DNA from 2 places in the Bacillus sp. S10(2024) genome. Region 2 is predicted to be linked to the other one. Evidence: a T-box and tRNA genes for the amino acid it is inferred to sense, from the RefSeq annotation. Region 2 holds a T-box; the other holds one or more tRNA genes.
What was found. The T-box of region 2 lies ahead of AB1280_RS05100 (tryptophan--tRNA ligase). A T-box ahead of a tRNA ligase gene usually reads a tRNA of that ligase, here a tRNA-Trp.
Positions count from the first base shown of each region.

Region 1 (11,810 bases), 2.0 Mb from region 2:
GAGGAGAGAATCCTAAGGTGTGCGAGAGAACTCTGGTTAAGGAACTCGGCAAAATGACCCCGTAACTTCGGGAGAAGGGGTGCTTTCTTAACGGAAAGCCGCAGTGAATAGGCCCAAGCGACTGTTTAGCAAAAACACAGGTCTCTGCGAAGCCGTAAGGCGAAGTATAGGGGCTGACACCTGCCCGGTGCTGGAAGGTTAAGGAGAGGGGTTAGCGCAAGCGAAGCTCTGAACTGAAGCCCCAGTAAACGGCGGCCGTAACTATAACGGTCCTAAGGTAGCGAAATTCCTTGTCGGGTAAGTTCCGACCCGCACGAAAGGTGTAACGATTTGGGCACTGTCTCAACCAGAGACTCGGTGAAATTATAGTACCTGTGAAGATGCAGGTTACCCGCGACAGGACGGAAAGACCCCGTGGAGCTTTACTGTAGCCTGATATTGAATTTTGGTACAGCTTGTACAGGATAGGCGGGAGCCTTTGAAGCCGGAGCGCTAGCTTCGGTGGAGGCGCTGGTGGGATACCGCCCTGGCTGTATTGAAATTCTAACCTACGGGTCTTATCGACCCGGGAGACAGTGTCAGGTGGGCAGTTTGACTGGGGCGGTCGCCTCCTAAAAAGTAACGGAGGCGCCCAAAGGTTCCCTCAGAATGGTTGGAAATCATTCGTAGAGTGCAAAGGCATAAGGGAGCTTGACTGCGAGACCTACAAGTCGAGCAGGGACGAAAGTCGGGCTTAGTGATCCGGTGGTTCCGCATGGAAGGGCCATCGCTCAACGGATAAAAGCTACCCCGGGGATAACAGGCTTATCTCCCCCAAGAGTCCACATCGACGGGGAGGTTTGGCACCTCGATGTCGGCTCATCGCATCCTGGGGCTGTAGTCGGTCCCAAGGGTTGGGCTGTTCGCCCATTAAAGCGGTACGCGAGCTGGGTTCAGAACGTCGTGAGACAGTTCGGTCCCTATCCGTCGTGGGCGTAGGAAATTTGAGAGGAGCTGTCCTTAGTACGAGAGGACCGGGATGGACGCACCGCTGGTGTACCAGTTGTTCTGCCAAGGGCATAGCTGGGTAGCTATGTGCGGAAGGGATAAGTGCTGAAAGCATCTAAGCATGAAGCCCCCCTCAAGATGAGATTTCCCATAGCGTTAAGCTAGTAAGATCCCTGAAAGATGATCAGGTTGATAGGTTCGAGGTGGAAGCGTGGTGACACGTGGAGCTGACGAATACTAATAGATCGAGGGCTTAACCATATAATATGAAGCAAATGTTATCTAGTTTTGAAGGAATATACCTTCATAAGTCTGGTAATGATGGCAGAGAGGTCACACCCGTTCCCATACCGAACACGGAAGTTAAGCTCTCTAGCGCCGATGGTAGTTGGGACTTTGTCCCTGTGAGAGTAGGACGTTGCCAGGCTTGTATTATTCCGCAGTAGCTCAGTGGTAGAGCTATCGGCTGTTAACCGATCGGTCGTAGGTTCGAGTCCTACCTGCGGAGCCAATTGGAGAGCTGTCCGAGATGGCCGAAGGAGCACGATTGGAAATCGTGTATACGTCACAAGCGTATCAAGGGTTCGAATCCCTTGCTCTCCGCCATAAAAACTTTGGCCCGTTGGTCAAGTGGTTAAGACACCGCCCTTTCACGGCGGTAACACGGGTTCGAATCCCGTACGGGTCACCACTTTGGAGGATTAGCTCAGCTGGGAGAGCACCTGCCTTACAAGCAGGGGGTCGGCGGTTCGATCCCGTCATCCTCCACCATTTAAAACAATGAATAGTATCATCGCGGGGTGGAGCAGTCTGGTAGCTCGTCGGGCTCATAACCCGAAGGTCGCAGGTTCAAATCCTGTCCCCGCAACCAATGGTCCCGTGGTGTAGTGGTTAACATGCCTGCCTGTCACGCAGGAGATCGCCGGTTCGACCCCGGTCGGGACCGCCATTTATATTAAGGCTCGGTAGCTCAGTCGGTAGAGCAGAGGACTGAAAATCCTCGTGTCGGCGGTTCGATTCCGTCCCGAGCCACCATTTTTCAAATAAATACGCCGGCTTAGCTCAATTGGTAGAGCAACTGACTTGTAATCAGTAGGTTGGGGGTTCAAGTCCTCTAGCCGGCACCATGTAAGTTTCGGAGGGGTAGCGAAGTGGCTAAACGCGGCGGACTGTAAATCCGCTCCTTCGGGTTCGGCAGTTCGAATCTGCCCCCCTCCACCATTTACATTTTATATAGGGGCATAGTTTAACGGTAGAACAGAGGTCTCCAAAACCTCCGGCGTGGGTTCGATTCCTACTGCCCCTGCCAAAACAGCATGGCGGCTGTGGCGAAGTGGTTAACGCATCGGATTGTGGCTCCGACACTCGTGGGTTCGATTCCCATCAGTCGCCCCATTTTTAAATATCACTTTACAAAATAAGTGGATTATGATAATATATTAAATGTCCTGATTGGATATTTTAAGTAATAAAATAACAAATACATCATATAATGTATTAATTATTCGGTGGGCTATAGCCAAGCGGTAAGGCAACGGACTTTGACTCCGTCATGCGCTGGTTCGAATCCAGCTAGCCCAGCCATTTTTGCGGAAGTAGTTCAGTGGTAGAATACAACCTTGCCAAGGTTGGGGTCGCGGGTTCGAATCCCGTCTTCCGCTCCAAATTTAATATGGCGGCATAGCCAAGTGGTAAGGCAGAGGTCTGCAAAACCTTTACCACCGGTTCAAATCCGGTTGCCGCCTCCATATTATGCCGATGTGGCGGAATTGGCAGACGCGCACGACTCAAAATCGTGTTCCTTCTGGAGTGTCGGTTCGACCCCGACCATCGGTACTGTTTAGACGAGTGAATCGTCTTTTTTATTTGTCTTTTTATTATCAATTAAACGTTAATATACAGTAATATCAAGCGTTCCTACTTTGTGGGGACGCTTTTTTATGTATTCTTCTTTGGAAATTATCATCTAATATGTTACATATTACGCGTTCATGTGATTCTACCTAATCGTATGAACTAAGTCTTATTCGTTGAAAGGGGAAAGACGTAGCGATGTTTTAGACGACGGAGAATTAGCTATCGTGCGTCGGGAAACTGAAACATTTAGAAATGTTTAATGACGCAGTGAACCTTTTTCTTAAAGATGTGATAGACGTAATCTGGATCCTACACAATGCGATACTATTGTAAAGAACTCACAATTAGTGTAAACAAAAAAGCCATACCGGCTAGTATGGCTTTCTTTCTAATTATTAAATTGTTATGCTTGTTGAAGTGGTGGTCGGCCGTGGTCGTAAACAGGAGCAGGTGTGTCGCCTTTATTAGCATATTGAACGTAACCATTATCAGGTTTTGATATGAAATGGTCTGCGTGGGTAGCTTGCTGTGTTTCAAAAGAATTATTTAAACCAAAAGAAAGAACTCCAACAACAGATAAACCAACAGTAATAGCACCTAATTTTTTCATTATTTTAACGCTCCTTTACTTAATAGTTTGTGCTTAGCTTCGTAACATGTATTAAAATAATCGCTAACTTTTTCATGATTATTCAACTTACGAAACTCAACAGCTAACAACTCCCCATATTCCTCAACATAGTCCCATAATCCTTGTTTCTCAAAATAACAAATACCTTTTTTTACCGCTTCCTCTACTAAATTAATTGAAAGTCCCTCATTTAATGCTTTCAAAATGTTGAAATGATAGATATATTCTTCGTTTCCTGTTTCAGAACAGATTTTTAAACCTCTTTCAATTAATTCTTGTGCAATATTTGTTTCACCTAGTTTATAATGTTCCCTAGCTTGTAGAAAATTGGCTTTGAAATGATTAGGAATTTTCCCTGTTACTTCAGATAAATGACGAATAGCTAAAGTAGATAAATTTTGAGTAGCATATAATAAACCTAAATTATGCCTAACTACTAAAATTAATTTTTCTTCATTATGTTTCTGTAAAATATCGATTGCACGATTTAAATGTTCTTCAGCTTGCTCAAACTGTTTTAAAAATATACATGCAGTTCCTAAAGTATTTTCGCATGAGGCGATTTTAATTTCATATCCAGCATGTTTCGAAAATGCCTCTTTAGCTTTGTTTGTATATTGAATGGACGCTAACATCTTAGAAGTATGATGATTAAATACAGCGAACTTTTGATTAAATTCAGCTTTTTCTAATTCATCAGTGATATGTTGTAACAATGTTTCAGCTTTTTCATAATGGTCCCTTGCTTCATTATTATTCCCAAATATAAGGGCATGCTCAGCTTTGAAAAAATGGTAATAGTAAGATGTAATCTCATTTGTTGGCTTGCTCAAAGACTCAATTTTATTAAAGCTATCTTTTGTGATGCTCAATCTATCGGTCAAAAGTTTATATCTAAAATCAAGTAATGAATGATAAAATAATAGATTTTCATCCTCTGTTATATTAGCAATCTTCTCGTCAATTTCTTGTTTCAGGTTAGTTGCTTTTAAAACTTGTTGTTGCAACATAGCTTGATACCAGTCATTAAGTAATTTTGTAATTAGTTCATTCCCCTTAGTTTGAACGTTCATGAAATCCCCCTCTTTTAGAATATTCTTACAAATAATAATAACAATAATAGAATTTAATAGAAATAAGTTTTGCATATTTCTCAAAAAATATCTGACAATTTAAACCTTCAATGCAATAGCAAACGACAATTGTATTATAAGAAGAATTTATTTTTTGTATCTAGTAGGTTGAAAGGCTTGCATAACACCAACAATTCATGTAATATCTGAAAGGCTAGAATAGGCAGCGAAAACGATAACGATAACTTACCTAATATGAATGTAAAAAATGATCATAAATAACCTATCAAGTGTTTTCTACTGTAGTAGAAGATGCTTTTTTCTTTTCGGGTCTTTAAATTACAAATTTGTAAGGTAGTTGTAAGAGAAATGAATTGGATATTTTTTAAAATACAGGTATTCTTGAATTAAGAGCAATGAATGCTGAAAGAAATGGGGTGTCTGTTGTGAAGGAACGAACAGCATATCGCACTTTGCATCATAATATTTCTTTAACTCCGATAGCAAAGTTTATTTATAAAGCCCTTATATTATTATTATTGCTAAGTGGTATACTTTTGTTTGTTGGAAATAAAATGATTGAAAGCAAGGATATTAGTAAGTTGACAGTACCTGCTTATTTGGAGTTACCAGAACAACTAGGGAATGCATTTATCGCAACTGAAGATAAGAGGTTCTATCATCATAATGGATTAGATTATATTGCAATTGTTAGAGCTACAGTAGAAAATGTAAAGGCTGGTGGTGTTGTACAAGGTGGCAGTACAATTACTCAGCAGCTTGCAAAAAATGTTTTTTTAACAAGTGAACGAACGTTTTCCCGTAAATGGAATGAAGTTTTCTATGCTAAAAAAATCGAACGAACATTTACGAAAAATGAGATTTTAAAACTTTACTTAAGCAATATTTATTATGGAGAGGGTGCATGGGGAATTGAGAAAGCTGCGAAACTTTATTTTGATAAGCAGGTTAATCAATTAACATTAAGTGAAAGTGCTATGCTAGCGGCCGTTGTGAAAGCACCAGCTTATTATTCTCCTATACAAAATTATGATAAGGCTGTAGAAAGACGTAATATTGTTTTAAAGCTCATGGAGCGAGAAGGATATATTACTCATGCCGAATATGTACAAGCTAGAAGTGAAAAGCTTGTTATTCGTCATGACATTCCTAATAATCAACCAGTAGAGCGTGAGAAAGCTGTGAGTTAAGAGTGAGTTCGAAAAGAACTTACTCTTTTTTTGCGTGAATGAAGGAAAGAAAAGTGAGACACAATATTGTCACATTTGTTTGATTTTGTCTATTTTACGAGCAACTTCAATGGACTGTTTATATGAGAATTGATATCATAAATATTGTATGTATAGTACATACAAAGAATAAACATTAAAGAGGAATGTATATGAAATCAAAAAATATTATGATTCTCGGTGTTATTTTTTCTGTTGCGGTACTTATTGTAATTGGGACGATCGTATATAGCCTTGTGAACGATAAGAAGGAAAAAGGAAAAGATACGTTTTTATATGGCTCGCAGCAATCTTTAGGAGAGGAAGATGCTCCGATTCATATTGTGGAATTTGGAGATTTTAAATGTCCAGCTTGTCGTACATGGGATGTAACTGTATTGCCACGCTTAAAGGAAGAGTATATTAATAAAGGAAAAGTTCAGCTGCATTTTATTAATTTTCCTTTTATCGGGAAAGACTCTGAACTAGGCGCAGCAGCTGGGGAAGCAGTTTTTAAGCAAGATCCAAAAGCTTTTTGGACATTTTATGATGAAATATATCAAAATCAAAAGAGTGAAAAAGAAGAGTGGATTACAGAGGATTTAGTAGTAGATATAGTAAAACAAAAGCTACCTACGATTGATATAGAGAAGTTTAAAAAGGATTTAAAGAGTAAGGAAATAAAAGATAAAGTACAGAAAGACTTTGACCTTGCGAAAAAGTTAAAAGTACAAGGTGCACCATCTATATATGTAAACGGTAATCTTGTTAATCCAGATTATGATAGTGTTAAAGCGGCAATTGATAAAGTTAAGAAAAAGTGATGAGATATTCATCACTTTTTCGACTTTTTTCGATAAAATTATTGCGCCTCCTTATATTACATGCTATAATTTTCAACATAAGTTAACAAATAATTAACATTTTCTTTATATTTGCGGGTGTAGTTTAGTGGTAAAACAAGAGCCTTCCAAGCTCTGGTCGAGAGTTCGATTCTCTTCACCCGCTCCAGAAATTATTTCGAATTATTATTGTGATCAACGCAGTGTTTCGTTTCTCAGATAAACGAGGCATTGCGTTTTTTTATGTTTTGAGTGCATGAATATATGTAAGAATAATAATGTGTAAAATGAAATGCATCTTATAAGGAGAGTAAATGTGGATTTTGAACAATTAAAACAAGATGTTATTGCGTATAGTAAAACAATTGGTATTGATAAAATAGGCTTTGCGAGTGCCACACCATTTGAGGAATTAAAGCAACGCCTTATTCAGCATCAACAATTAGGATACCTATCAGGTTTTGAAGAGCCAGATATAGAAAAGAGGACGAACCCGGAGTTATTATTACCAGGTGCAAAATCAATTATTGCCATTGCATTGGCGTATCCTTCGAAGTTAAAAAATGCACCGCAAAGCAAACGAGGAGAGAGACGAGGCATTTTTTGCCGTGCTTCTTGGGGACAAGATTATCATCTTGTTTTGCGTGATCGTTTAGAGAAGCTGGAGGCATATTTAATCGAACGCTTACCAAATATAGAAGTTAAATCGATGGTAGATACGGGAGAATTAAGCGACCGTGCTGTTTCAGAGCGAGCAGGCATTGGTTGGGGCGGAAAGAACTGTTCTATTATTACACCGGAATTTGGTTCGTACGTTTATTTGGGCGAGATGATTACAAATATTCCTTTTCCACCAGATACTCCAATTGAAGATCAATGCGGGAGCTGTACGAAGTGTATTGATGTTTGTCCGACAGGAGCGCTTGTCCAAGGAGGACAATTAAATTCTCAAAAATGTATTGCGTTCTTAACGCAAACGAAAGGATTTCTTCCGGAAGAATATCGAGATAAGATTGGAAATCGCATTTACGGATGTGACACGTGTCAAACTGTTTGTCCAAAAAATAAAGGGGTAGATTTTCATAATCATCCAGAAATGGAACCGGATCCTGAACTTGTAAAACCGCTATTAAAACCTCTTCTGACTATTAGCAATCGTGAATTTAAAGAAAAATATGGGATTATGTCTGGGTCGTGGCGCGGGAAAAAACCGTTACAGCGAAATGCAATCTTGGCACTGGCTCATTTTAAAGATGAAACGGCCATTCCAGATTTAATTGCTGTAATGAAAGAAGATCCTCGTCCTGTGATTCGCGGAACAGCAGCATGGGCACTAGGTAAAATTGGCGGAGAAGGTGTACAAGAGGCTATTGAAAAAGCGAAAGTACGGGAAAAGGATGAAGAAGTACTTCATGAGATGAATCGTGGTCTTGAACTGTTAGCTGAGAAAAAATAGCAGATTATCCCTCGGTCCCTCATATTGTAATAAGGGGAGGGGAGACTCTATGTCTATAAAACAGCATCTTCAACAGTGTCTACAAGGGCAATTGGATTATATAACAAATAAACGTATGAATGAAGCTGAAATTCCAGATGATATTGTTGACATGTTACACCGTAAAAAGAATCTCTTTACAAGGCGTAATGCGGAGATTATAAAAAGCAATGCTAACGTATCTTTTCTTAGACAGTTAAAAGGTGTAAACTACGATGAAGTAGATTATCAAATTCATTTTCAGTATTTTATTCGTCATCATCATTTATTTTATGTAGAGGAAGAACAAATGGAGAGGCGTTTACGATTAGAAGATGGATGTATCAAGCAAGATATCGCAATTGGAACGCCGATAGATGAACAGAAAGTTGGAACGTTAGAACGTGAAGTAACAAAGGGAAAAGGACAATATATTCCATACAGTTATAATCGCTTAGAGGCAGTGAAATATGCAGAGCGGTGGTGGGATGATCGGAATCCAGCTTATCAAAACTTCCAAGATAATTGCACAAATTTTATTTCTCAATGTCTGCATGCTGGTGAAACACCAATGAGTGGATATCCGAATATTCGCAGTGGATGGTGGCAGCAAAATCGCCAATGGAGCTGGAGCTGGGCGGTAGCTCATTCTTTTCATTGGTACTTATCAAGTGATTCTCTAGGGCTTCGAGCAAAGCAAGTTGAGAAGCCACAGGATTTAATGCTTGGAGATATCATTGTATATGATTTTGAAAATGATGGAAGATGGAATCATACGACAATTGTCGTGGCAAAAGATGCAAGTGGTATGCCTCTTGTAAATGCACATTCTGCCAATAGTCGCAGACGTTATTGGGATTATGAAGATTCAAGTAAGTATACACCGCAAATGAAATATAAGTTTTTTCATATTCTTGATAATGACTAGAGATTTTTTATCCAAGTGGTATAATACGTAGTAGAAAAAGATTGAGGTGAACATTGTGGGAATACATGTTGTTTTATATCAACCAGAAATTCCAGCGAATACAGGTAATATTGCGCGTAGTTGTGCAGCAACAGGTGCAGAATTACACTTAATTAGACCGCTTGGGTTTTCTACTGACGATAAAGCGTTAAAGCGTGCTGGATTAGATTATTGGGAGCACGTAAAAATTACGTATTATGACTCTATTGAGGAATTTTATGAGAAAAATGCAAATGGTGAGTTTTTCTACTTAACAAAGTATGGAGAGAAAGCACACACAACATTTGATTACAGCAACGTAGAAAAAGATTATTATTTCGTATTTGGAAGAGAAACAAATGGTCTTCCAGCAAATGTGATTGAACATAATTTTGATCATTGCTTACGCATTCCAATGACTGATAAAGTTCGTTCTTTAAACTTATCTAATACTGCAGCAATTTTAATTTATGAAGCATTACGTCAACAAAATTATCCAGGATTAGATGTAGAAATTGTTTATTAAAAGCCGTCTTATGACGGCTTTTTGTAGTTTTAAAATACAGTTTGATTACATAATACTAACAAACAAATTGTGAAAGGAATGCAATATAACAACTGACCAAAGCGATCCTGTCTTTTTAAATACTAGTCCAAAGAATATGCCGATGAGAAAAACATAGATATGACTCCAAAGGTCAAAGAATACGCCGTCATAGATCCAAATAGCGTAGTGTATGATTAGAAATAAAAATGAAGTGATTATGTTAGCCTTCCAAAAAGATAATCTTTTGTTAAGTTCTTGTAAAATGAAACCTCGGAATACAATTTCTTCAGTAATTCCAACCAACAGAATTCCATTCAGATAGTTATTTAAAGATAATTTAAATTTAAAAGGTTGATCATTTAAAATGGATGCTTCAAAAATAAAATAAAGACCTAGAAGTAGCAAAAGAAATGTTCCCCAAAACATACCTTTATTTACATCTTCCATTTTTAAATACTTAATTGGATTGGTGTGTAAGTAATACTTTATGTATAAGCAGACAGGGAATATCCACATGAGAATCTTAATGGATGCATTTAAAAATGTGGATGTAACTTCACTTAATGGCTCAATATACTGTACTAACCATAATTCTTTAAAAATCCAAACAAAGTTGAATATAAATAGATATATTAATAATATTTTCACATCATTTACTATCGGTTTACTTTCTGGTTGTAATTTTATTTCCATTATTACCCTCCCGAAATGTAGAAAACTAATATTGCAATCGCGAAAATTATACCACAATTTACCTATTATAATAATATGAAGCGAACCTACTTCTTTAGTTAGATATGAAATTCTTAATATGTAGGTTTTAATATTAACCTTTATTCTAAACCGACACTTTTTTGATAAGAAAATTAATATTTTTTTATAAATGCTTGTACCTGTTTCAAAAAATGATAAATTCCATTAAAATAGTATATATAAATATAACATAAGACAGGTTGCGATGCTGATGACGGAATTATTTACAAATAAGAAAAATGTAGTTACCCCTTTACAGGGAATAGATATGAGTTTAATTCAACAAGGATTGCTTCATGCCATTCAAGATTTCGTGTTTATTGTAAAAGTTGTAGATAATAGATGGTTTCAATATATATATGTAAATGAAAAAGGGCTACAACATTTGAATTTAGATACAAGTTATCATGGAAGGACAATTCAAGAATTATTGCCTCTAGATGTTGCTTATCTATTGCAAATACAATATGAAGAGGTTTTAAAAAATAAAAAGGCAAGTACTTTTCGTGATTATATGACTTTAGATACAGGAGAAATTTTGCATTATGAATCATTATTAAACCCGATATGTTCAATTAACGGTATATGCAAATATATAATTTGCATTACACGCAACATTACAGCGCAAATGCAGGAAAAGACAGAGATGCAGGAAAAGCAAATGTTATTCAAATCGTTATTAGAGTATAATGATGACGCAATTATGTCGCTTGATTTAACAGGAAGAATAATGTATGCAAACCCTGCAACATATAAGGTTTTTGGTCACGAATCTGCAGCGTTAAAAAATCAATCTATCTTTCAATATATTGAAGGAGAATATATAAATGAGTTTCAAAGCATGTTCAAAGAAACAGTGCAGGGCCATTCTACGCATGTTTTTGGACACAAATATGATCATAAAAATGGCTATGAATTGTATGTATCATTTCGCACGGTCCCCATCATTATTAATGGCGATATAATTGGTGTATACGTCATAGCGCGAGATGTTACGAAGCAAATATTAAATGAACAAAAAACAGAGTATTTAGCTTATTATGATCAATTAACAGGCCTATTGAATCGTATTGGATGCACAGAAATGTTAGCTCGTTTGTTTAAGGAGAAAAAGAAATTTACACTTATGTTTGTAGATTTAGACCACTTTCATTTCATTAATGACACATTTGGTCATGAAACTGGAGATAAAGTATTAAACAATGTAGCAAGACGATTAGAATCTCTTATTCCAAATGGGGCATATCTCTTCAGGGCACATGGTGATCAGTTTGTAATTGTAATAGAAAATACAGATAGAGAATATGCAGAAGAATTTGTTCAACTGTTGTTAAAAGAAATGGAGAAGCGTTTTGTGCTGAAGGAAGGAGAAGTATATTTAAGTGCTTCTATTGGGGTTGTCATGTCTCCTATAGATGGAGAAGATGAACAAACATTATTTAAACGTGTTGATGTAGCACTAGAATGTGCG
Region 1 covers NZ_JBFLUR010000002.1:3,000,166-3,011,975, reverse strand. Annotated here, with positions in the region: rRNA gene AB1280_RS15380 (23S ribosomal RNA) at 1-1,248, shown strand, start outside; rRNA gene rrf (5S ribosomal RNA) at 1,299-1,414, shown strand; tRNA gene AB1280_RS15370 (tRNA-Asn) at 1,424-1,498, shown strand; tRNA gene AB1280_RS15365 (tRNA-Ser) at 1,502-1,593, shown strand; tRNA gene AB1280_RS15360 (tRNA-Glu) at 1,604-1,678, shown strand; tRNA gene AB1280_RS15355 (tRNA-Val) at 1,683-1,758, shown strand; tRNA gene AB1280_RS15350 (tRNA-Met) at 1,782-1,858, shown strand; tRNA gene AB1280_RS15345 (tRNA-Asp) at 1,861-1,936, shown strand; tRNA gene AB1280_RS15340 (tRNA-Phe) at 1,947-2,022, shown strand; tRNA gene AB1280_RS15335 (tRNA-Thr) at 2,039-2,114, shown strand; tRNA gene AB1280_RS15330 (tRNA-Tyr) at 2,125-2,208, shown strand; tRNA gene AB1280_RS15325 (tRNA-Trp) at 2,223-2,296, shown strand; tRNA gene AB1280_RS15320 (tRNA-His) at 2,307-2,382, shown strand; tRNA gene AB1280_RS15315 (tRNA-Gln) at 2,497-2,571, shown strand; tRNA gene AB1280_RS15310 (tRNA-Gly) at 2,577-2,651, shown strand; tRNA gene AB1280_RS15305 (tRNA-Cys) at 2,662-2,735, shown strand; tRNA gene AB1280_RS15300 (tRNA-Leu) at 2,742-2,823, shown strand; gene AB1280_RS15295 (Phr family secreted Rap phosphatase inhibitor) at 3,248-3,454, opposite strand; gene AB1280_RS15290 (tetratricopeptide repeat protein) at 3,454-4,548, opposite strand; gene AB1280_RS15285 (transglycosylase domain-containing protein) at 4,965-5,759, shown strand; gene AB1280_RS15280 (DsbA family protein) at 5,951-6,601, shown strand; tRNA gene AB1280_RS15275 (tRNA-Gly) at 6,715-6,788, shown strand; gene queG (tRNA epoxyqueuosine(34) reductase QueG) at 6,936-8,075, shown strand; gene AB1280_RS15265 (amidase domain-containing protein) at 8,125-9,021, shown strand; gene trmL (tRNA (uridine(34)/cytosine(34)/5-carboxymethylaminomethyluridine(34)-2'-O)-methyltransferase TrmL) at 9,077-9,565, shown strand; gene AB1280_RS15255 (CPBP family intramembrane glutamic endopeptidase) at 9,611-10,279, opposite strand; gene AB1280_RS15250 (EAL domain-containing protein) at 10,551-11,810, shown strand, end outside.
Region 1: it has a tRNA-Trp gene. The T-box ahead of AB1280_RS05100 (tryptophan--tRNA ligase) is inferred to sense a tRNA for this amino acid. The anticodon was not compared.

Region 2 (11,810 bases):
TCAATATAATAATCGAAAACTATTAACAGGGTTGTTACAAGCAATTCAAATCCCTGAATCACAAGTACAAGATGTTATTTTATCTGTAGATAAACTTGAGAAAATCGGCATTGACGGTGTAAGAAATGATTTAATAAATCGGGGGATACAAAGCGAAATGATTGACGTGTTATGTAGTACGTTAGAAACATGTATGTCTATGGCGCTCTCTGAATTTAATAAAATGTTCCCAAATTCTCTTGTTAAGGAAGGAGTTACTGAGCTTCAAGAACTTCAACAATACCTAGCCACACTAGGCGTTCAAGCTAATACAATGTTCTCCCCTTTTCTTGCACGGGGTCTTACAATGTATACTGGAACGATTTATGAAATTTTTTTAACGGATGGTAGTATTACTTCTAGCATAGGCAGTGGTGGGCGCTATGATTACATTATCGGTGCATTTCGAAATAAAAATAAACCTTATCCAACAGTCGGAATATCGCTTGGTTTAGATGTCATTTATACTGCTCTTATCCAAAAAGAACGTGCCTCCTCTTCTGTAGATATTTTTATCATTCCACTCGGAACACAGGCACAGTGTTTAAAAATTGCTCACACATTGCGAACAAATGAAAATTTAAAGATAGAACTTGAACTGGCAGATCGTAAACTAAAACGAGCCCTTAACTATGCAAACAAAGAAAACATCCCATATGTACTTATTATCGGGGAAGAAGAAATAAATAACAATGTAGCTGTTTTACGAAATATGAAGGAAGGAACAGAACAAACCATTCCTCTTGCTTCTATTGAAGATGGAACTTTCAAACAATATTTATGACGTGAATTGCCCCCCCCCGCGCATACTGAATGTTTTTATGTATTTGTTGCAACTAATCATAAAAGGAGAGACGTACACTGCTGCTACGTTTCTCCTTTTATTACATAAGCTATATATAAGATAAGATTTGATTTTGCATTCATTTTTCGATTAAAGCTTATTCAAAAGTTGATTTAAATCTTGCTTTGTTTTCATCGTTAATGTCTTTAGCTTCTTTAAATCTTGTTTCTGTTTTCCCATTTCAACAAGGAGTGGATATAAATTTTGCTCAATTGTTTTATAATCGGTTGCATGCTGTGCTTCAACTTCTTTCTCAACTACATCCCATTTATCAGTAAGTTGTTTGCCAAGTTTATTTACAGCTTCTTGTTTTGGATTAGCTTTCAATTGCTTGTCCACTTCTTCAATTAACTGTACAACTTCTTTTACTCCACTCTTCACACTAGCATTTTGCTTTCCGTTTGTTGATTTTGTTTCAGTTGTTCCGGTTTTCTCATTTTTTGTTTGATCTGCATTCGTTGATTTCGTTTCAGTTTTCCCATCTGCATTTGTTGTTTTTGAATCTTTTTCTTCGTTTTTACCCGTAGTTGTTTGATCTGCACTTGTTGTTTTCGCTTCTTCTTGATTGTTTGTTTGTTCTTTTTTAGTTTGAGTTGCTTGATCTTTTTCTGTCGAGGTACCGCAAGCTGTAATGGAGAGCATCGCTCCAATTGCCAATGAAGCAATCGATATTTTTTTCAATTTCATAATAAGCCTCCTAAAATTACAATTTCGCCTCCCAAATAAGTTTCTATATACTTCCAAAAATCCCTTTTTATTATTTATTTAAAATACAAATTTCTCAATAAAATCCTTCATTCGAATAAATTACCTATCCCGTCAGACACGCTGCTTTTATACCATATTGCAATTTTCCGATAGTAATATACAATAAATCCTCTGTTTAATAACAGAGGATTTACAATTTATCCCGCATTCACGGGCAGTAAGACCCCCACCTTAAGATTGAAAGGACAGCAAAAAAGATAGGTGAGGGCTTTCCATCAGTGGTGATGAAGCCCACTCACTGATGGAAGTTTCACTTTATTTAATATTTGCTAGGATGCGTTCAGCACCAAGTTGTAAACTACGAGACACAATAACATTTACTATTGTAAAAATAACTAGGATACTGAAAAACATCCCCCACATTCCAACTCCTAATGAGAAAAATAACGCACATACCCCGCCAACAGTAATGCCCACTAACAGTATATTCACAAAAAAGTTCCAAAGCGTAGTATAACGACTTTTAAACATTTTTTGTTCGCTATCCCAATGAATATCAGCTGTTTGCGCATCCCAGCGTGTGCCAATTAAATTGTTTAACCATAACCCATTTGCACAAAGCAAGAACCAAAGTAAAATAAATACTGGTGACACACCGCCTACAATGATAAGCACTAGACCAACGATCGCTAAAATAGTAGTATTAATGAGCCAAGCTGTAAATACTTTCGCAAAGAAAATGCCTTCTGCCTTAACTGGTAAATAACGATTGATAAACCACGTACGACCTTCCCTTGAAAAAGATGTTGTCGCAATAACGTTGGACCCCATTAAAAACATACCTGCACAAAAAGCAAGACCAAGCGCAAGACCTGTTGTTTCACTATCATTTATAAATTTATTTATCCAAGCTAAGTTACCGTCTTGCACAAAAATAATAAAGAAAAACATAATTGGCATCACGAAAGTTTGCACAATACAATTAATAAAAAATTGTGGCGTACGTGTCAAAATACGAAATTCTTTTTTCACATATGCTTTCCAGTGTGAATTTTGTACGGTAGCTTTATTAAAATCTTCAGAAGAAATCACTTCTTTTTTCGCAGTACTATTTGAAATCCCAATAACCCCTTTTAAATATGTACGTTCTGCAACATAGAAAAACAATACATAAAATGCTAACGAAATCGCAGCGAAAAGGAGTAAATATAAAAAGCCTTTCCACGAATCACTTTCTGTTAATGCCATTGCTCCAAAATATGTAGTTGGAAAATAGTTTGTCATTTCTACTAGAAATGAAGATTGGTTATTTGCAAGAAAGTCTGCTGCTGATCGCCCAGAAGCAGCACTTCTATTTTTCCATTGTATAAATATATTAATACCGACAACTAGTAATAAAGTAAATAACCCTATAAACATATTATTTCGATCTTTATTTTTTGCAATATTTGTATAACGCATAATGATTATCATAAGAAGTGAAGCAAGAACTAACGGAATAATCGGGAAAAATACGTAAACAATTAAAAAGTAAACATAATATGTAATAAATGCACCACTTTGTAATCCATACACAATGAAAATAGGAAATAAAATAAACGAAGTCATTACATATTGTGTAATTAAAACGGTAATAAACTTCGCAGTAATAATGTGGGCGGGCTTAAGTGGTAGTGGTAATAACATTTCAACGTCATTGCTATAGTAAAACACTGTTAAAATTGTCGTAATACTAAACACAAATATCCAGATACTACCAATAGCTAATCCCATGCCAAGTAGTACGTTTTCCTGATTAACTTGTTTTAATACTCCATACATACCATTCGCAAGTGGACCGATAAATAAAAACCCAACAAGCAAAAGACCTAATAATGAAAATAAAGATGTAACACGCTTCTTCTTATCAGTTACCATATCAGCATAGTTCATCTTTAATAATATTTTCGTTAACATCCAAATTTTATTCATTTTCTGTCATCTCCAAGAACATTTTTTCAAGAGATTCATTAGATTCAAAGTGCTCTCGTATTTCTGGTAAATTCCCTTGAAATTGAAGTGTTCCTTTATTAATAATCGCAACTTGATCACATAATTTTTCAGCAACTTCTAACACATGTGTTGAAAAGAACACTGTTTTCCCTTTATCAGCGTGTTCACGCATCATTTGTTTTAATATAAATGCCGATTTTGGATCTAATCCCGTCATTGGCTCGTCTAAAATCCAAACATCTGGATCATGCAACAAAACTCCAATAATAATAATTTTTTGGCGCATTCCATGTGAGTAACTTTGGATTTGATCAGATAATGCTTCGTACAAACTAAAACGCTCTGCTAGTGTTCGAATCTTTTCTTGGCGTACGTCCTTCGGAACATCATACATATCCGCCATAAAATTTAAATATTCAATCCCTTTTAAGCGTAAAAACATATCAGGACTGTCAGGAACGTATCCAAATAGCTTTTTCGCTTCAAGCGGCTCTTTCGCAATGTCTTTTCCATTTACCGAAATCGTCCCGCTATCAAGAGAATGAATACCTGTTATCATCTTAATTGTTGTTGATTTCCCGGCACCATTTGGGCCTAAAAAACCAAATATCTCTCCACTTGGTACTGTTAAATTTAAATCTTTCACTGCAAATTTACTACCATTATAGCTCTTTGATACATTAATAATTTCAATCATTCATATCCAGCCCTTCTCTTATTTTCCAATAATTACATTCTAATTGTAACATAATACGTTTCTGCATTTTGTAACTTTTTAGAATTATCAGATGCTAAAAAATCTTCTTCCTCCCACATTAACGAGCAGTAAGCCCCCCACTGCTGGAAGTCTTACTTTATTTCTACTATTCTATGTTCTCTTATCCATAAAAATATATATACGAAGCTACCCCAACTGCTAAAACTACTCCTAAAAGAAGATAAATAATTGAAAGCCTTTTAATATTTCCTTTCGTTGAACTTCCATAATTCTCTTCTTCATTTTTTCCTACCATAATCGTCAACATAACTGTCACTGCTACTATGATTAATACCCCTAATATCCATGTTAACATTTCCCCATCCCCCTACATTTCTAATTTTGCATTATTTATACTATTTATAATGTGGATATCTTTGTGATTATTTCAACAATTTTCAAATTAATTGTAAAATAAAGAAAATAAAAAAGATAGAGATTTTAAAAAGCAATCTCATGACTTTTTAAAATCTCTACCTCCTATTTTACTTTTCTTCTAACAATAAATCGCGCAGATCATCTAATTGTTCTTTCGTAAGTCCAATTCCTTTTTCAGCATATTGATCCACTGAACCATATACATTATGAATTTCATCGAATGCCGCTTGTAAATATTCAACCCTCGCTTCAAACATTGCACTTAAAATCTCAATACTTGCTTCATCTTGAAGCTGCGCTCCTAAAAAAGCCATCATTTTCTCATTCAACTGTTCACGAAAACCATTACTTAGTAAATAATCCTCCATGATCGTCTCTTCCGGCACACCTAGTAAAAGTAATAATAATGCAGATGCAAATCCAGTTCGGTCTTTTCCTGCTGTACAATGGTTTACAATTGGTAAGTTGTTTGCGTCTTGTATCAGCTCTAAAAATGTCACAAATGCTTCATTACTAGTCACGAAATCTCGGTTCATCTTCACTAAATACTCACCTGGTTTGCCAAGCATTGATAAATCTCCTAAACTAAAAAATTCATTGATATTTAAGTCTTTTGCTAAATCTTGCATAACTGGTAAAGAAACTTGGCGAACATCTTGCATCTCAGGGTTTGGTTTATGTTGCACTTCAAAATCTGTACGATAATCGCAGACAGTTTTTAATTCCAAATTATGTATATAATGAATGTCCGCTTCTGTTAACCCTGCTAATTCTTCAGAACGGTACAAATTCCCCCATTTCACCACACGGCCATCTTTTGTTTCATACCCGCCTAAATCACGAAAGTTAAACGCACCTTGCAGCGGTATGCGGCGCTCTGCTACTGTAATACGATCTCCTTTATTCGTTACTAATCGAAAATAAACACGTACAGCCGGGTTTGGATCTTCAATTGTAACCGCAGAAGCTTCTGTTACAATCGTTAATAATGTTCCATTTTCTTCAATACTCTTCGGAGATGTACTCCAATAAACACATACTGATTCTTCTACACTACCCCATTTTATAGATAAAGTGTTCTCGTTTTCTCGCTCTACTGTTACATCTAAACTTGGTTGTTTCATGTTCGTTTCCATTCTTTCACCTATCACTTTCTCTATTGTTTCTAATCTCTATTCTATATCACATATGGTAACGCGTCTTACATATTTCGACACTCTGCAATCAATTTATACATATAGAGAAAACATATCTTGTATATCTGTAAAAGATGTACAAGGTATTCCCCGAAATACATAAGCAATTTGTTCATTCCCCAAGTCTTGATATACAACTGTACCTCTTTGTGGATGTAAATAGTATTCGCAGTTTCCAATCTTTTGCGGGGAACTATAATTTCTTATCCATGAGGATACAGGATAATAGCTATAATTGGTATGCCGACATGCCCATAATGTATATAACTGCTCTTTTGCATCCCAATATACATACTGCGTTTCGTTATCCCCAAAACCAACAGACTCTAAATCCCATGAACGTGGTACTAGAAGCGGTAATGATACAAATTCCTTTTCTTCAGGAGAACACCATCCAAAGCAACGACTGATTTCTCCTCCACCCTTTTCTGTCTGAGCCTGAAAACTTAGACGATGAAATGGTAAGTTCATTTTTTGTTTTGCTTTCTCTAATTCAATCGGCTGTAATCCATATAAAAATTCCTCCATTTGTTGTTGTTCGATAACTCCATCATCAATAGAAATTTCAATTTGTGTTTTCCACTTAGAAGTGACGTAACTATCGCACCCTTTATAATTTATCCCACGCCAATAGGTAAGTTTATTATATTGAAAACACTCACCCTGCGCGTGATACAGACAACTGTCTGGAAAAGTCGGTTCCATAATATCAAGAAAAAACTGTTTGACCCGAAATATTCCTGTAGGAGTAATCACCTGAAACCAAAGCGTTTCCCACTTTTCATTCTCCTGTCGCTGCGATATGTGCTCTACATGCCAGTCTGAAAATAAAGTTTCTGGATATAAAGGAATCATTCTTTTAAATGATTGTTGTAACATCCAATTCCCCCTTGTTTTATTTCTTCAATACTTCGAGGGGAGTCTTCATTTACCCTTTTCTCATCAACCTTGTGTATTTCTTTATCTTCCCTAACTGTATACAGTTATTGTTAGAAAACACTCGTTTCATGACATCGTTCATTTCGTCAGTGCTACCTACATAATATGAGGCACCAATTTCTTTTAAAATGTATAATGTTTTTTCATGAAGCATTGTCCCGTAATGTTTACCACGCATTTCCGGGACAATACCAAGATAAAACAATCGCCCTTCTTCTACCGTACCTGGCTCTATATGCGGCAAAATAACACCTACTGGATCTTCTCCTTGAATGGCGACTAAACAATGTTCATTCCATCTACCGCCAATTTCTGTTTGAAAAGCATATAATAATTGGTCTATAGATAACGTTTCTTTCGTATTTAAAGAATCCTTCATAGATTCAAACCAAATTGCTTTAAATGCGTCTTCGCCTACTTCATCTATTGTTTTCAGCGTAAACGGAACTTCCACATCTGTAACATCAGATAAATCTTTTAGCACCATAACACAACTTTTCTGATGCTGAAATTGTAAACGTTGAAACACTTCTTCATAATGGGTATAATTTGGACTTTTTGATGAAATAACAAAGTGTAAATGTAAAACTCCTTTATTTGTTGCTTTCTCTAGCCAATATTGGACAATCTCTGTCACTTGTTCCTTTGTAAAAGAAACTGTATTATTTTCTTCAATTGTAATATAGTGCGGTTCTCCTCCTAATACTTTGAAATCTCGTTCCATATTAACAATTTGATTCATTCTTTTACCTCTTTCTGTAAAATTATTACAATAGCATATTTTTTATTGCATGAGCAGGAGTTTTGATGAATATGTAGAATACTAGAAATTTGATATTTATAACAGCAATCTTTCATCAAGAAAAGGGATTTTATCGATAAAGTTATAAAGAGGAGGAGCATCATTGAATACCATTATGCTGCAGCAATTGTTAGAAACTATTCAAAAAAACGGATATTTATTGCCTCAAAATATCGATTTAAATCAATTAAGCATACATATGCTAGAGCATATTGGAACGTTAGACAGCTATTTACGTGATCAATTGATTTACTCTACCTTTTCTTACCTCATTTCACGTGAATATTTTCATGAAGCTCAGTTAGAAAAATTACTTATGCTAACTTTGAAAGAACAATACTTATATTGCGGCATCACTTCTAATGATAATGATGATAGCGTGTTTACACGTTCTTTCACAACGTTATTAATCGCCTTAATATTATGTGCAGATAATAAAACGAATTTTTTATCTCCAGAAACGATTATTACTGTAAAAGAAAAATTAGTTGATTATATGAACCGAGAAATTGATTTAAGAGGATATGTACATCCTCACGGCTGGGCGCATAGTGTTGCTCATGCAGCGGATACTTTTGATGCCCTTATTCATAATCCAAAACTGTCGCAGCAATATTACGAAGAACTAACTCATTGTCTTTTAAATAAAATATTCGTTTATTCGATTGTATATCATTTTGATGAAGATGAGCGTATTATTACTCCTCTTCTTTCCATAATATCAAAAGGCTTCTCACAAAAGCAGCTTTTTGATATTATTCGTGTCAAATTAAACTTGCTCCCACAATACAAAGCAAGACTTCCAGTCAATGATTTTTGTAATCTATGTACAAATATAAAAACTTTCCTGCGCAGTTTATATTTTAGAACGGTACCCAATATTCAGTTTAGTAATATAACATCTCAGGCAGAAATGATGTTAAAAGAACTGCCAGCATTTTATTAATATAGAGGGAAATAGCCTTATTTTAGCAATATGTCAGGCAAGAGCAAGTCATTCTGCTCCCATTTTTGAAAAGTTAAAATTTACTTCATACGAAACATACTTACAATTTGCATGTATGTAATATAAATAAAGGAACAGGTGTCTATATGGGATATATCGAAGAAATGCGTAGTTTAGTTGGGAATCGTCCACTCATTTTAGTAGGTTCACATGTAATTATATTAAACAAAAATAATGAAGTACTTCTTCAGCTTCGCAGTGATTACAATTGCTGGGGCATTATTGGCGGTGCACTTGAATGCGGCGAAACGTTAGAAGAAGCCGCTAAGCGAGAAGTCTTTGAAGAAACAGGGTTAATCGTGAAACAGTTAGAAACTTTTCAAAATTTTTCTGGGAAAGAATTTTTTAATATTTATCCAAATGGAGATCAAGTATATGGTGTTCTTGTTACATATATTTGTCGTGATTTTGAAGGAACATTACGCGTCGATCACGCTGAATCAAAAGAGTTGCGATTCTTTCCCATCCACGATCTCCCTACGAATATTGGATCAGTGCATAAATTAGTTTTAGATACATTTGTAAAGAACAATCTTGATTAAAGGAACCAAATCAATTGGTTCCTTTCCACATTAACAGCCAATCCGTTTTTTTATTTCTGTTAAATTCACCCTCGCAATTTCCCTTGCCCGCTCGACTCCTTTTTCCATTGCTTCTTGAAGCAAGTGAGGCTCAGCCATATACATTTTATATTTCTTCCTCGGCTCTTCTAGCTCACGATTGATGACACGGAATAGCTCTTTTTTAACATCTCCCCAGCCGATGCCTGTTGCGTATTGCTCTTTCATTTTTGCGACTTCCTCAGCTGTCGCAAATTCTTTATACAACATAAATAATGTTTCAAGTTCCTTCGGTTCACTTGGTAAGGAAGAATCTGTTTTCATTTTGAAAATAAGTTTTTTCAGCTTTTCCGGTTCTTCAAATAACGGAATGACATTTCCATAGCTTTTACTCATTTTTCGTCCATCAAGGCCTGGTACAATTGCTCCTTCTTCTTGAATGATATACTCGGGCAATATAAAGACTTCCCCAAATGCGTTATTAAAATACGAAGCAATATCCCTCGCAATTTCTACATGCTGAATTTGATCTTTTCCAACTGGAACATAGTTTGATTGAAATAATAAAATATCGGCAGCCATTAAAATAGGATACGTATATAATCCCATGTTTATACCCGTATCTACATCTACCCCTGCTTCTATATTTTGATCAACCTTTGCTTTATAAGCATGAGCGCGATTCATTAAGCCTTTCGGAGTAAGGCAAGCTAAAATCCAGTATAATTCTAAGATTTCTGGAACATCTGATTGACGATAAAAGATTACATGCTCATCTAAACCTAATGATAACCATGTCGCTGCTACTTCCTTTGTATATTCACGAAACTCCTTTGAATTTTGTACGGCATTCAATGCATGATAATCAGCAATAAAATATAACGCTTCTCCTTCTCTATGTTTAGAAAGATGCAATGCTGGTTTAATTGCCCCAATATAGTTTCCAAGATGCGGATGTCCAGTTGGTTTAATCCCTGTTAACATAACTTTTTTATTCACAACTACTCCTCCTTTTACATATAAAAAAGCCCCTCAATCCTAAAAAGGACGAGGGACTCCCGCGGTACCACCTTTATTAGCTACAATTTTATAGCTCTCTTTATGATTCGAATAACGTCGAAACAACCGTCAAAACCTACTCAATTCGGCTTGCAGCTCCAGAGTCCATTCCATATTTTTCCCTTACTGATTTTCACCAACCATCAGTTCTCTGTGAAGTTCCAAATATGTACTCTTCTCTTTCATTGCCTTTTCTTTTATTTCTTCCTTATTATACCACGGTGTTTTTTTAGATAAAAGAGAACTTTCTGTCTTATTAAGCAGGAATTTTCCTTTTTTTATCTAATTACATATAAGTTTACGGAAACGATTCATTCAATTACGGAGGATTTATTATGGTAAAATACATTTCCATTCTGGGATCAACTGGTTCGATTGGGACGTCAGCTCTAGATGTAGTCGCTGCTCACCCAGAACATTTTCAAATTATCGGTTTAACTGCAAATAAAAATATTGAAATGCTAGAACAACAAATCCAAACATTTCAGCCGCGCATTGTAAGTGTGAGTACGAAAGAATTAGCAGATACAATGCGCTCACGAATTTCTACTCAAACAAAAGTTGTATACGGAGAAGATGGCTTGATTGAAGTTGCTACACACCCGGATAGTAATCTTGTCTTAACTTCCGTCGTTGGTGTAGCAGGACTGCTTCCAACAATTGAAGCACTAAAAGCGAAAAAAGACATTGCGATTGCGAATAAAGAAACATTAGTGGCAGCAGGTCATATTGTTACAGAATTAGCAAAGAAAAATGATTGCCGCCTTATTCCAGTAGATAGTGAGCATTCTGCTATTTTCCAATGCTTAAATGGTGAAAATAATAAAGAAATTGAAAAGTTAATTGTAACAGCATCTGGCGGTGCATTTAGAGATAAAACACGTGAAGAAATGCAACTTCTCAAAGCGAAAGATGCGCTAAAACATCCAAACTGGCTAATGGGAGCAAAATTAACAATTGACTGTGCTACCTTACTAAATAAAGGATTTGAAGTAATGGAAGCACGTTGGTTATTTGACGTTCCCTATGAAAAAATCGATGTTATGGTTCATAAAGAGAGCATTATTCACTCTCTTGTAGAGTTTGTAGATGGCTCTATTATGGCTCAGCTTGGGGCATCTGATATGCGTATGCCGATTCAATATGCATTCCATTATCCATCACGTTTACCATCTTCTTTTAAAAAATTAAATTTATTAGAAGTTGGTAGCTTGCATTTTGAAAAACCTGATTTAGAGAAATTTCCTTGCCTTCACTATGCTTATGAATCTGGGAAAATCGGTGGGACAACTCCGGCTGTATTAAATGCTGCTAATGAAATTGCGAATGCTTTATATATACAAGATAAAATTTCATTTTTTGACATTGAAAAAACAATCTATTCTGCATTAGAAGCTCATCATAATATTGCAAACCCTTCATTAGAAGAAGTATTAGCAGCTGATCAATGGGCACGTCAATATGCCAATCAATTACTTGTAAAAATATAAAAAATAACGATACGAAAGAGTGAGAATATAAGGTTCTCAC
Region 2 covers NZ_JBFLUR010000002.1:979,481-991,290, reverse strand. Annotated here, with positions in the region: gene AB1280_RS05150 (histidine--tRNA ligase) at 1-823, shown strand, start outside; gene AB1280_RS05145 (hypothetical protein) at 974-1,570, opposite strand; gene AB1280_RS05140 (putative ABC transporter permease subunit) at 1,907-3,562, opposite strand; gene AB1280_RS05135 (ABC transporter ATP-binding protein) at 3,555-4,280, opposite strand; gene AB1280_RS05130 (hypothetical protein) at 4,462-4,656, opposite strand; gene AB1280_RS05125 (tyrosine-protein phosphatase) at 4,826-5,842, opposite strand; gene AB1280_RS05120 (hypothetical protein) at 5,948-6,793, opposite strand; gene AB1280_RS05115 (GNAT family N-acetyltransferase) at 6,843-7,595, opposite strand; gene AB1280_RS05110 (DUF2785 domain-containing protein) at 7,759-8,601, shown strand; gene AB1280_RS05105 (NUDIX hydrolase) at 8,748-9,203, shown strand; gene AB1280_RS05100 (tryptophan--tRNA ligase) at 9,234-10,220, opposite strand; T-box leader at 10,262-10,475, opposite strand; gene AB1280_RS05095 (1-deoxy-D-xylulose-5-phosphate reductoisomerase) at 10,616-11,770, shown strand.